DNA from 2 places in the Isoptericola sp. Y541 genome. Region 1 is predicted to be linked to the other one. Evidence: riboswitches for the same ligand, from Rfam matches in the RefSeq annotation. Region 1 holds a riboswitch; the other holds the start of a gene.

Region 1 (4,191 bases):
CGGCGCCCGAGGGTCGTGCGGGCCAGCGTCTCGGGGATGAGGCTCACCGTGAACGACTCGTCGCCCGCGTGCACCACGGTGAGGCTCACGCCGTCGACGGCGATCGACCCCTGCGCCACGACGTACCGCGCGAGGTCCACCGGCAGCGCGATCTCCACCACCTCCCACCGCTCGCCGGGCGTCCGCGACAGCACGGTGCCGACGCCGTCGACGTGCCCCTGCACCACGTGCCCGCCGAGCCGCCCGTCGGCCGCGAGCGCCCGCTCCAGGTTCACGCGGTCGCCGGGCTCGCGGGTGCCCAGGCTGGTGCGCTTGAGCGTCTCGGCCATGAGGTCGGCGGTCCATTCCCCGCCCTCGACGGAGGTCACGGTCAGGCAGCAGCCGTCGACGGCGATGGAGTCGCCGAGCCGGGTGCCCCCCACCACGGTCTCGGCGGCGACGGTCAGCCGCGCGCCGTCGGCGTCCTCGCGCACTGCGACGACGGTGCCCAGCTCCTCCACGATCCCGGTGAACATGGCTCAGCGCTCCTTCCGCGGCCGCAGGGTGAGCCGCACGGTGGTGGTGTCGGTGGGGTCCGCTGCGTCGCCGGCCGTGGGGGCGGGCAGCACGGTGACGTCGATCAGGTCGAGGCGAGCGGCGTCCGCGATGGTGCCGATGCCCAGGTCGGCGACGGCGGGGGCTCCGAGGCCGAGCAGCACGGGTGCCACGTAGGCGACCACCTGGTCGACGAGCCCGGCGCGCCAGAAGGCGGCGGCGAGCGCGGGGCCGCCCTCCAGCAGCACGTGCCGGTGCTCGCGGTGCCAGAGCGCGTCGAGCACCGCGTGCGGGTCGTGGGTGCGCAGGTGGTGCACGGCCTCCCCCGCCGCGGCGGCGCGCGCAAGGCGGGACGACGACGGCAGGTCGCGCAGGCCGACGACGACGCGGTCGGGCTGTGGCCCGCGCAGGTGCCCGTGCCGCACGGTGAGGTCGGGGTCGTCCGCCAGGGCGGTGCCCGTCCCGACCAGCACGGCATCGACGCCGGCGCGCAGCCTGTGCACGTCGCGGCGCGCCGCCCGGCCGGTGATCCAACGCGACGTGCCGTCGGCGGCGGACGATCGCCCGTCGAGGGTGCTGGCGAGCTTCCAGGTGACGACCGGGCGGCCGAGCTCGAGCGCCCGCGTCCAGGTCTCGTTGAGGGCGCGCGCCTCGTCGGCGAGCAGCCCGCTCGCGACGTCGACGCCCGCGGCGCGCAGCCGGGCGCCGCCGCCGGAGGCGGCGGGGTTGGGGTCGCGCTGGGCGTGCACGACGCGCGCCACCCCGGCCTCGCGCAGCGCGTCGGCGCACGGGCCGGTACGGCCGCGGTGGGCGCAGGGTTCGAGGGTGACGACGGCGGTCGCCCCGCTGGCGGCATCCGGACCGTGGGCCTCGCGCGCCCGCAGCAGCGCATCGACCTCGGCGTGCGCGGTGCCCGCGCCACGGTGATATCCCTCGGCGAGCACGCGGCCGTCGGGGCTCAGCAGCACGCACCCGACCCGCGGATTCGGCCCGCGGGCGGGGCCCTGCCTCGCGAGCTCCAGCGCCCGCCGCATCGCGGCGTCCTCCGCCGCGCTCGCCCCCGCCAGGGCACCCGTGGTGCCGGCCGGCTGTGTCATTTCCCTGCCTCCGTCGTCCGGTCGCGGACCCCGGAGACAGGAAGGCTGGGTCGGACGTGCTCACGACCGGCCGGGCCGCGAACGCCACCACGAGGGGGCGCCGGCCCACAAGGGACCGGGAACGGACCGGACGGGGAGCCCGCCGCGTGCGCTTCCCATCCGGACTTTGACCGTCGGTCCAGGAGTTCCACCTGGTCAACCGGTCACAGGATGTGACCGGGTCGCGGACTTTCACCGCCGGCTCGGATTTTCACCGACCCCAGAGCACGCGAGCTTCTCGCTCGTCATCGCTGACCGTGCCACGGAGCCCACGGCACTGCAAGCCCGAGTGACAGACGTCTCACGCAGCGGCACGACGGCGGGCGACCCGTCGTTCGTCGTCGCGACCGAGGGCCACCTCGAGGGCGGCGAGCACCAGCAGGTCCACGGCCAGCCCGGACACGGCCACCCACTGCACGGCGCGGAACGCGAGCAGCTGCGTGACGAGCAGGCTGACGAGGACCCCGCGCCGCACCCATACCGCGCCCGAGCGGTGGTCGCCGCGCCCGACGAAGATCCCCGTGACCACGCAGGCCACCGTGCAGGCCGCCGCGGAGAGGATCCCGACGCCCACCCAGCCGGGCACGTCGAGGGCGCCGGTCGCCGCCCGCAGCCCCACCACCAGCGACCCCGCGGCCGTGCCGAGCACCACAACCGCCACGACGGTGGCCGCCCACCGGTGCTCCATCGCGTCGGCGAACCACGCCGACCCCCTGCGCACGAGGGCGCGCACCGGGTCAGGCACCGCGACGTCGTCCCGCGGCACGGCCTCGACGAGGGCCGAGACCTCCGCCGCCAACGGCTCGTCGCGCCCGCGCTCCACGAGGGCGCGGGCCTCCGCGCGCTCTGCGCCCGTGAAGCCGCCGGCCACCCCCGCCACGGCGCGGTCGGTGGCGACGGCCAGGTACTCGGCGGGGTGGCGCTCCCGACGCCCGTGCAGCGCCTCCACGAGCAGCACGAGCACGACCACCACGGCGTAGATCAGGGCGGCCGTCGGCTCGTAGAAGTAGTCGTTGTCCGACGTGACGAACTTGCCGATCTCGTCGACGAACAGGCCGAAGCCGATCCCGCCGAGCACCGCGCCCAGCGAGCGCAGCGCCGGGCCCACCCACGACAGCAGGACCACGACCGCGAGCGCCATGCCGAGCCCGCCCCACAGCACGTGCGCCACGTGCAGCCCCCCGCCGCCCACCTGCGGGTAGCCGGAGGCGGCGAGCAGGAACCGGGTGACCAGCACGGTCGCCACGGTGAGCACGAGGAAGGTCACCAGGTGCCGCACGGCCGAGGTGTCGCGCGCCGCGCCCAGGCGCAGCAGGCGCCCCCTCCTGACGAGCGGCTCCGGCTTCATCGACGGCTCACCGAGGTGCGCACCGCCCGATCACCGCCGCCGCTTCTCGCGCACGCGCACGCTGATCTCGATGGGCGTGCCCTCGAAGCCGAAGGTCTCGCGCAGGCGGCGCTCGATGAACCGGCGGTACCCGGCCTCGAGGAAGCCGGTGGCGAAGATGACGAACCGCGGCGGCCGCGTGGCCGCCTGGGTGCCGAACAGGATGCGTGGCTGCTTCCCGCCCCGCAGCGGGTGCGGGTGCGCGGCCACGAGCTCGCCGAGGAACGCGTTGAGCCGTCCGGTCGGGATGCGGGTGTCCCATGATGCGAGCGACGCCTCGAGGGCCCGCTCCAGCTTGTCGGTGTGCCACCCCGTGCGCGCCGAGACGTTGACCCGCGGCGCCCACTGCACCTGCACCAGGTCCTTCTCGATCTCGCGCTCGAGGTACGGACGACGGTCGTCGTCCATGAGGTCCCACTTGTTGTAGGCGATGACGAGCGCGCGCCCGGCGTCGACGGCCTGCGAGATGACGCGCGTGTCCTGCTCCGTCATCGGCTGCGAGGCGTCGACCAGCACCACGGCCACCTCGGCCTTCTGGATCGCCGCCTGCGTGCGCAGGGAGGCATAGAAGTCAGCGCCGCGGGTCTGGTGCACGCGTCGGCGGATGCCTGCCGTGTCGACGAACCAGTAGGGCACGCCCTTGATCTCGACGAGCTCGTCGACCGGGTCGCGCGTGGTACCCGCCACCTCGTCGACGACGACGCGTTCGGAGCCGGCGATCTTGTTCAGCAGCGACGACTTGCCGACGTTCGGGCGCCCGACGAGCGCGACGCGGCGCGGGCCGGCCGGGCGCAGCTCGCCGTGCTCGGAGACCTCGGGCAGCAGCTTCATGGCGGCGTCGAGCAGGTCGCCCGTGCCGCGCCCGTGCAGCGCGGAGACCGGGTGCGGCTCCCCCAGGCCCAGGGCCCAGAGGTAGGCGGCGTCGGCCTCGCCCGACGGGCCGTCCACCTTGTTGGCGCACAGGATCACGGGCTTGCCCGAGCGGCGCAGCAGCTCGACCACGCGCTCGTCGGTCGAGGTGGCGCCCACTGTCGCGTCGACGACGAAGAGCACGGCGTCGGCCAGCTCGACGGCCACCTCGGCCTGCTCCGCGACCTTGGACTCGATCCCGGCGACGTCGACTTCCCAGCCGCC
Region 2 (4,191 bases), on a different contig from region 1:
CACCGCGGCCATGACGGCGGCCATCACCTCGTCCACGGCCTTCCTCACCGCGGCGCTCGCCCAGCTCTGCGCGGCGAGGTCCTTCGCGCGCGACTCCGCCTGCCTCCGCTGCTCGGGCGGGACCAGGCCGCGGACCAGCTTCGAGCCGCTCGCGACGGAGAGCAACGCTGCCGTGCGCGCGTCCGGGACCCGGGTTCCGAGCAGCACCTCACGGCACTGCGCGCGGAGCCGGTCCTCGTGGGTGGCGTCGGCGGCCGGCCACGACGTGGTCGGGAAGATCCACAGGACGTGCTCCTCCTCGCGTCGCAGAACGCCACGCTCCGCGAGGCCGGTCAGCAGCCGCTCGCGCAGGCCCTTCGCCAGGGGCGCGACGAGGTTCTTCGGCGCCTGGGGCCGGATCCCGACGAAGGACAGGGCGTGGTCGAGCGCCGGGTGCCCCGCCGGGGAGGGGTCGCGCACGACGACTCGGCCCGCGCGGATCGGCCGGCCGTCCGCGCCGGTCTCCGGGGACGCGGTGACGTCCACCCGGCCGTCCAGCGCCAGCTCGACCAGCACCGCGCCGGCGAGCCGGTAGTCGAGCTGCGTCCGGTCGAGCGACGGCCTGCCCGACACGTCGTCGTACGCCAGCAGCAGGAGGTCCTCGGCGATGATCATCGGTCGATCATCGCCCACCGCCTGCGTAGGGTCGAGGGCCATGAGCGACGACTTGGCCCGCGTGGGCGCCACCTGGGACGACGACCCGAGCGCGGGGGAGTGGATCGCGCCGCTGCTCGGTGAGTTCGGACCGACGTTGGGCCATGCCGTGCCTCAGGCGTACGACGCGTACGCCGTCGTTCCCTTCCTTGGGGACGGCGACAGAGACGCGGACCTGGACACCGCCGACGAGCGTCTCCGCACCCTGGTCGACCAGCTCGTGCCGTGGACCGGGGAGCAGCGAGTGCACGGCGGTCTGTGGGAGGGATGGCCGTCCCTGTACGAGCAGGGCGGCGGTGTCGGGTCGTCGGGGGTGTTGATCAACCTCGCCTGGGACCCCGCCGAGCCGCAACCGTCCGCCGAGCCGCTCCGCCTGCCGCACCGGGACTACCACCTGTGGACGGGGTCGCTGCGGGCGGTCGTCGAGCTCAGCTCGGCCCTCGAGCTGCCGTCGGTCGTCTGGCCGGAGGACCGATCGTGGTTCCTCGGCATCCCCGAGTACACCCGCGAGATGGCACTCGGCGGCCGCGCCGACCTGGTCGACGCCGTTCTCGCCGACACGCGTCTCGATGCGCGGGCGGCCACGCCGTCGACCGTCCTCGACATCGACGACTGACGACTCAGCCGGCCGCGATCGCCGAGGCAGTCTCCGCCTGCTCACGACGGCGCACGCGCCACCACACGAAGAATCCGACGAGCGTGAACGCGCCGTAGAAGACGTACATCAGGGCCGTCGCGTAGTACTCGGCCGACCAGAGCAGCGGCACCCCCACGAGGTCCACCGCCACCCACACCAGCCAGAACTCCACCCATCCCTTCGCCATGCCGTAGGTGGCGATGAGGGAGCCCATGAAGATCCAGGCGTCGGCCCACACGGGCTCGTACGAGCCGAGCGACCGGAAGATGGGCGTGAGCAGCAGGGTTCCGCCGGCCATGGCCACGACGATGCCGATCCGCTGCGGCCACGACGCCCAGCGCGGGTGCACCGCGGCGCCGTCCGCGGCGGGGATCTTGCCGTCGGCGCGCAGCTCGAGGTCGGCGCGCTTCGTGCGGCGCCACTGCACCCAGCCGTAGACGGACACGATCAGGAACATCACCTGCCGGCCGGCCTGGCCGAGCATGTCGGCGCGGCTCGTGTCGCCGAACCACGAGCCCATGAAGACGGTGAACAGCACCAGGTTGCCGACGATGCCGACCGGCCACGCCCACACCTTGCGGCGCATGCCCCCGAGCGCGGACGCGAGGCCGAACAGGTTGCCGATGATCTCGCGCCAGTACAGCGTCTGGTCGCCGATGGTGAGCGTCGCGTCGAACAGCGCGCGGATGGCGTCCATCGAGTCCTCTCCCGGTCGTGCCGTGCGGGCGACCGGGGGGACGGACGACGGTCGCGGGAGCCCGGCGGGGCACCCGCGACACGACGACCGGCGGCACGCACCGGGTCCCCGGTGCCTGCCGCGCGCGCTGCCTCCCATCCGGACTTTGACCGTCGGCCCTGGAGTTCCACCAGGTCAACCGGCCCCCCGAGGGAGGCGCGGGTCGCGGGCTATCACCGCCGGCTCGGAATTTCACCGACCCCGGAGCACGTACGTGCGTGTCTCGCCGCCGGACGACCCGGCGACTTCTTGCGCAACGCAGCATGCCACAGCGGCATTCCCCGGCGTCGTTGGTCGAGCCTGTCGAAACCCGGCGGCGGTTTCGACAGGCTCAACCAACGACGATTACGCGAGGGCGTCCCGCACGGCGCGGGCGACGTCGTCGGGGCCGGCGCCGGGCTCCAGCACGGTGACGACGACGCGCCGGCCGTCGCCGCCGGTGGTGGTGACGTGAGCCGAGGTGCCGGTGCCGTTCTCGCGGGCAACGTCCTCGCGCACGTCGTGCTCCGCCGTCGTGCCGTCGGTGCCGGCTGCGTGCCGAGGCGCGTCGTCGGGATGGGTGAACGGGGCGACGGCGGCCCGCCGCAGGTCGAAGAACGCCTCCTCGAGCTCGGGACGCAGGTCGAGGTGGGGGTTGCGCAGCCACCGCCGCAGGATCGCGTTGTGCACCGCGACGACGGACGCGGCGAAGGCGATCGACATCGTCGTCGTGGAGCGGTCCGGCGGGAGCGTGTCGCGCAGGTAGGCGGTGAAGGCCCGCTCGTAGCGGTGCGTCGTGACGAGCTCGCGGTCGCGCAGCGCGGGCACCTGCTGGAGCAGCGTGTGCCGGGCGATCGACGTCTCGCGCTGCCCCACGTGGTGGTCGAAGACGAGGCGCGCCGCCCGGCACACCTCGAGGTACGGATCGGTGGCGGGGTCCCATGCCCGCTCGGGCGCGCGGCCGGACTCCTCGCTGGCGCGCGCCTCGGGTCGGGTCTCGGCGAGCATGACCACCACCTCCTCGAGGAGCAGCTCGTGGTCGGCGAAGACCACGTCCTCCTTGGAGCGGAAGCGGCGGAAGAAGGTGGCACGGCTGACGCGGGCCGCGTCGGCGATCTCTTCGACGGTGGTCTGCTCGTAGCCCTGCCGGGAGAAGAGGTCGATCGCGGCGTCGACGGCCTGGGCGTGGGTGTGCGTCCGGACGGCGGTCATTCCACGGAGGCTACTCCGCAGCACGCCCGACGTCGGCCTGCCCGCGGTGTCGGCGGCGTGGTCCGCGGCGTCAGAGGAGCAGCCGGTAGAACCGGAAGAAGCCGAAGTCGTGCACGGGCAGCACCTCGACGCCGGCGTAGCCCGCCTCGCGCGCATACCGACGCAGCGTGGCCGGCCGCATCACGGTCCCCGTGCCGACCGACGGCGTCGTCGACAGCCCGTCGGGCAGGCAGACGAAGAGGCTGTAGCCGTACATGACGCGGTCCACGTCGTCGGCCGGGGCCCGGAACTCGTCCGCGACCGCCTCGTCCATGACCACGACGACCCCGTCGGGCCGCACCGCGCGCCGGACGGCGTCCAGCACTGCGACCGGGTCCGGCAGGTCGTGCACGCACTCGAAGGCGAACGCCGCGTCGAACGGCTGCGCATCGGCGAGCTCGGCGGCGTCGGCCAGGTGGAACGTGACCCGGTCGGCGAGCCCCGCCTCGGCCGCCGCGACTCGCGCCGCCTCCACGGAGGGCCGGTCGACGTCGAGCCCGTGCACCTCGGCGCCGGGGTACGCGCGGGCCAGAGCGAGGGTCGACCAGCCGAAGCCGCTCCCGACGTCGACGACGCGCGCCCCGGGACGGGACAGCACCTCGTGGATTTCCGGTACGGCGGCGAGCGCGGGCGCGAGCTGCCGCTCGAACAAGGGACGGTTGACGTCGGCCTGCGCCTGCCGGGCGTCCTCGCCGAACTGGTCCCACGAGACCCCGCCCCCGGCCCGGTACGCGTCGAGGAGCTGCGGCAGCCGCGCGCCGATCGCCCCGACGAACCGCGCGAGGGGCGCCAGGTAGGCCGGCGACGAGGCGTCGGTGAGCACCTTTGCGTGCGCGGCGGGCAGCGCGTACGTCCGCGCCCGTCCGACGTCCTGCGGGTCGGCGTCCAGGGCCGG

What was found. Region 1 has a riboswitch for FMN ahead of ribD (bifunctional diaminohydroxyphosphoribosylaminopyrimidine deaminase/5-amino-6-(5-phosphoribosylamino)uracil reductase RibD). Riboswitches for the same ligand answer to the same signal wherever they lie in the genome.
Region 2: it holds a riboswitch for FMN, as region 1 does, so the genes downstream of both, pnuC (nicotinamide riboside transporter PnuC) here and ribD (bifunctional diaminohydroxyphosphoribosylaminopyrimidine deaminase/5-amino-6-(5-phosphoribosylamino)uracil reductase RibD) in region 1, are expected to answer to the same signal.

What each region holds. Positions count from the first base shown of each region.
Region 1 is NZ_JCAIUJ010000003.1:119,064-123,254, reverse strand. It holds gene AC1C2V_RS08930 (riboflavin synthase) at 1-515, opposite strand, end outside; gene ribD (bifunctional diaminohydroxyphosphoribosylaminopyrimidine deaminase/5-amino-6-(5-phosphoribosylamino)uracil reductase RibD) at 519-1,631, opposite strand; FMN riboswitch at 1,774-1,903, opposite strand; gene AC1C2V_RS08920 (hypothetical protein) at 1,972-3,018, opposite strand; gene der (ribosome biogenesis GTPase Der) at 3,049-4,191, opposite strand, start outside.
Region 2 is NZ_JCAIUJ010000001.1:1,014,599-1,018,789, reverse strand. It holds gene AC1C2V_RS04660 (GOLPH3/VPS74 family protein) at 1-654, opposite strand, end outside; gene AC1C2V_RS04655 (hypothetical protein) at 695-1,309, shown strand; gene pnuC (nicotinamide riboside transporter PnuC) at 1,314-2,027, opposite strand; FMN riboswitch at 2,149-2,279, opposite strand; gene AC1C2V_RS04645 (TetR/AcrR family transcriptional regulator) at 2,412-3,257, opposite strand; gene AC1C2V_RS04640 (class I SAM-dependent methyltransferase) at 3,328-4,191, opposite strand, start outside.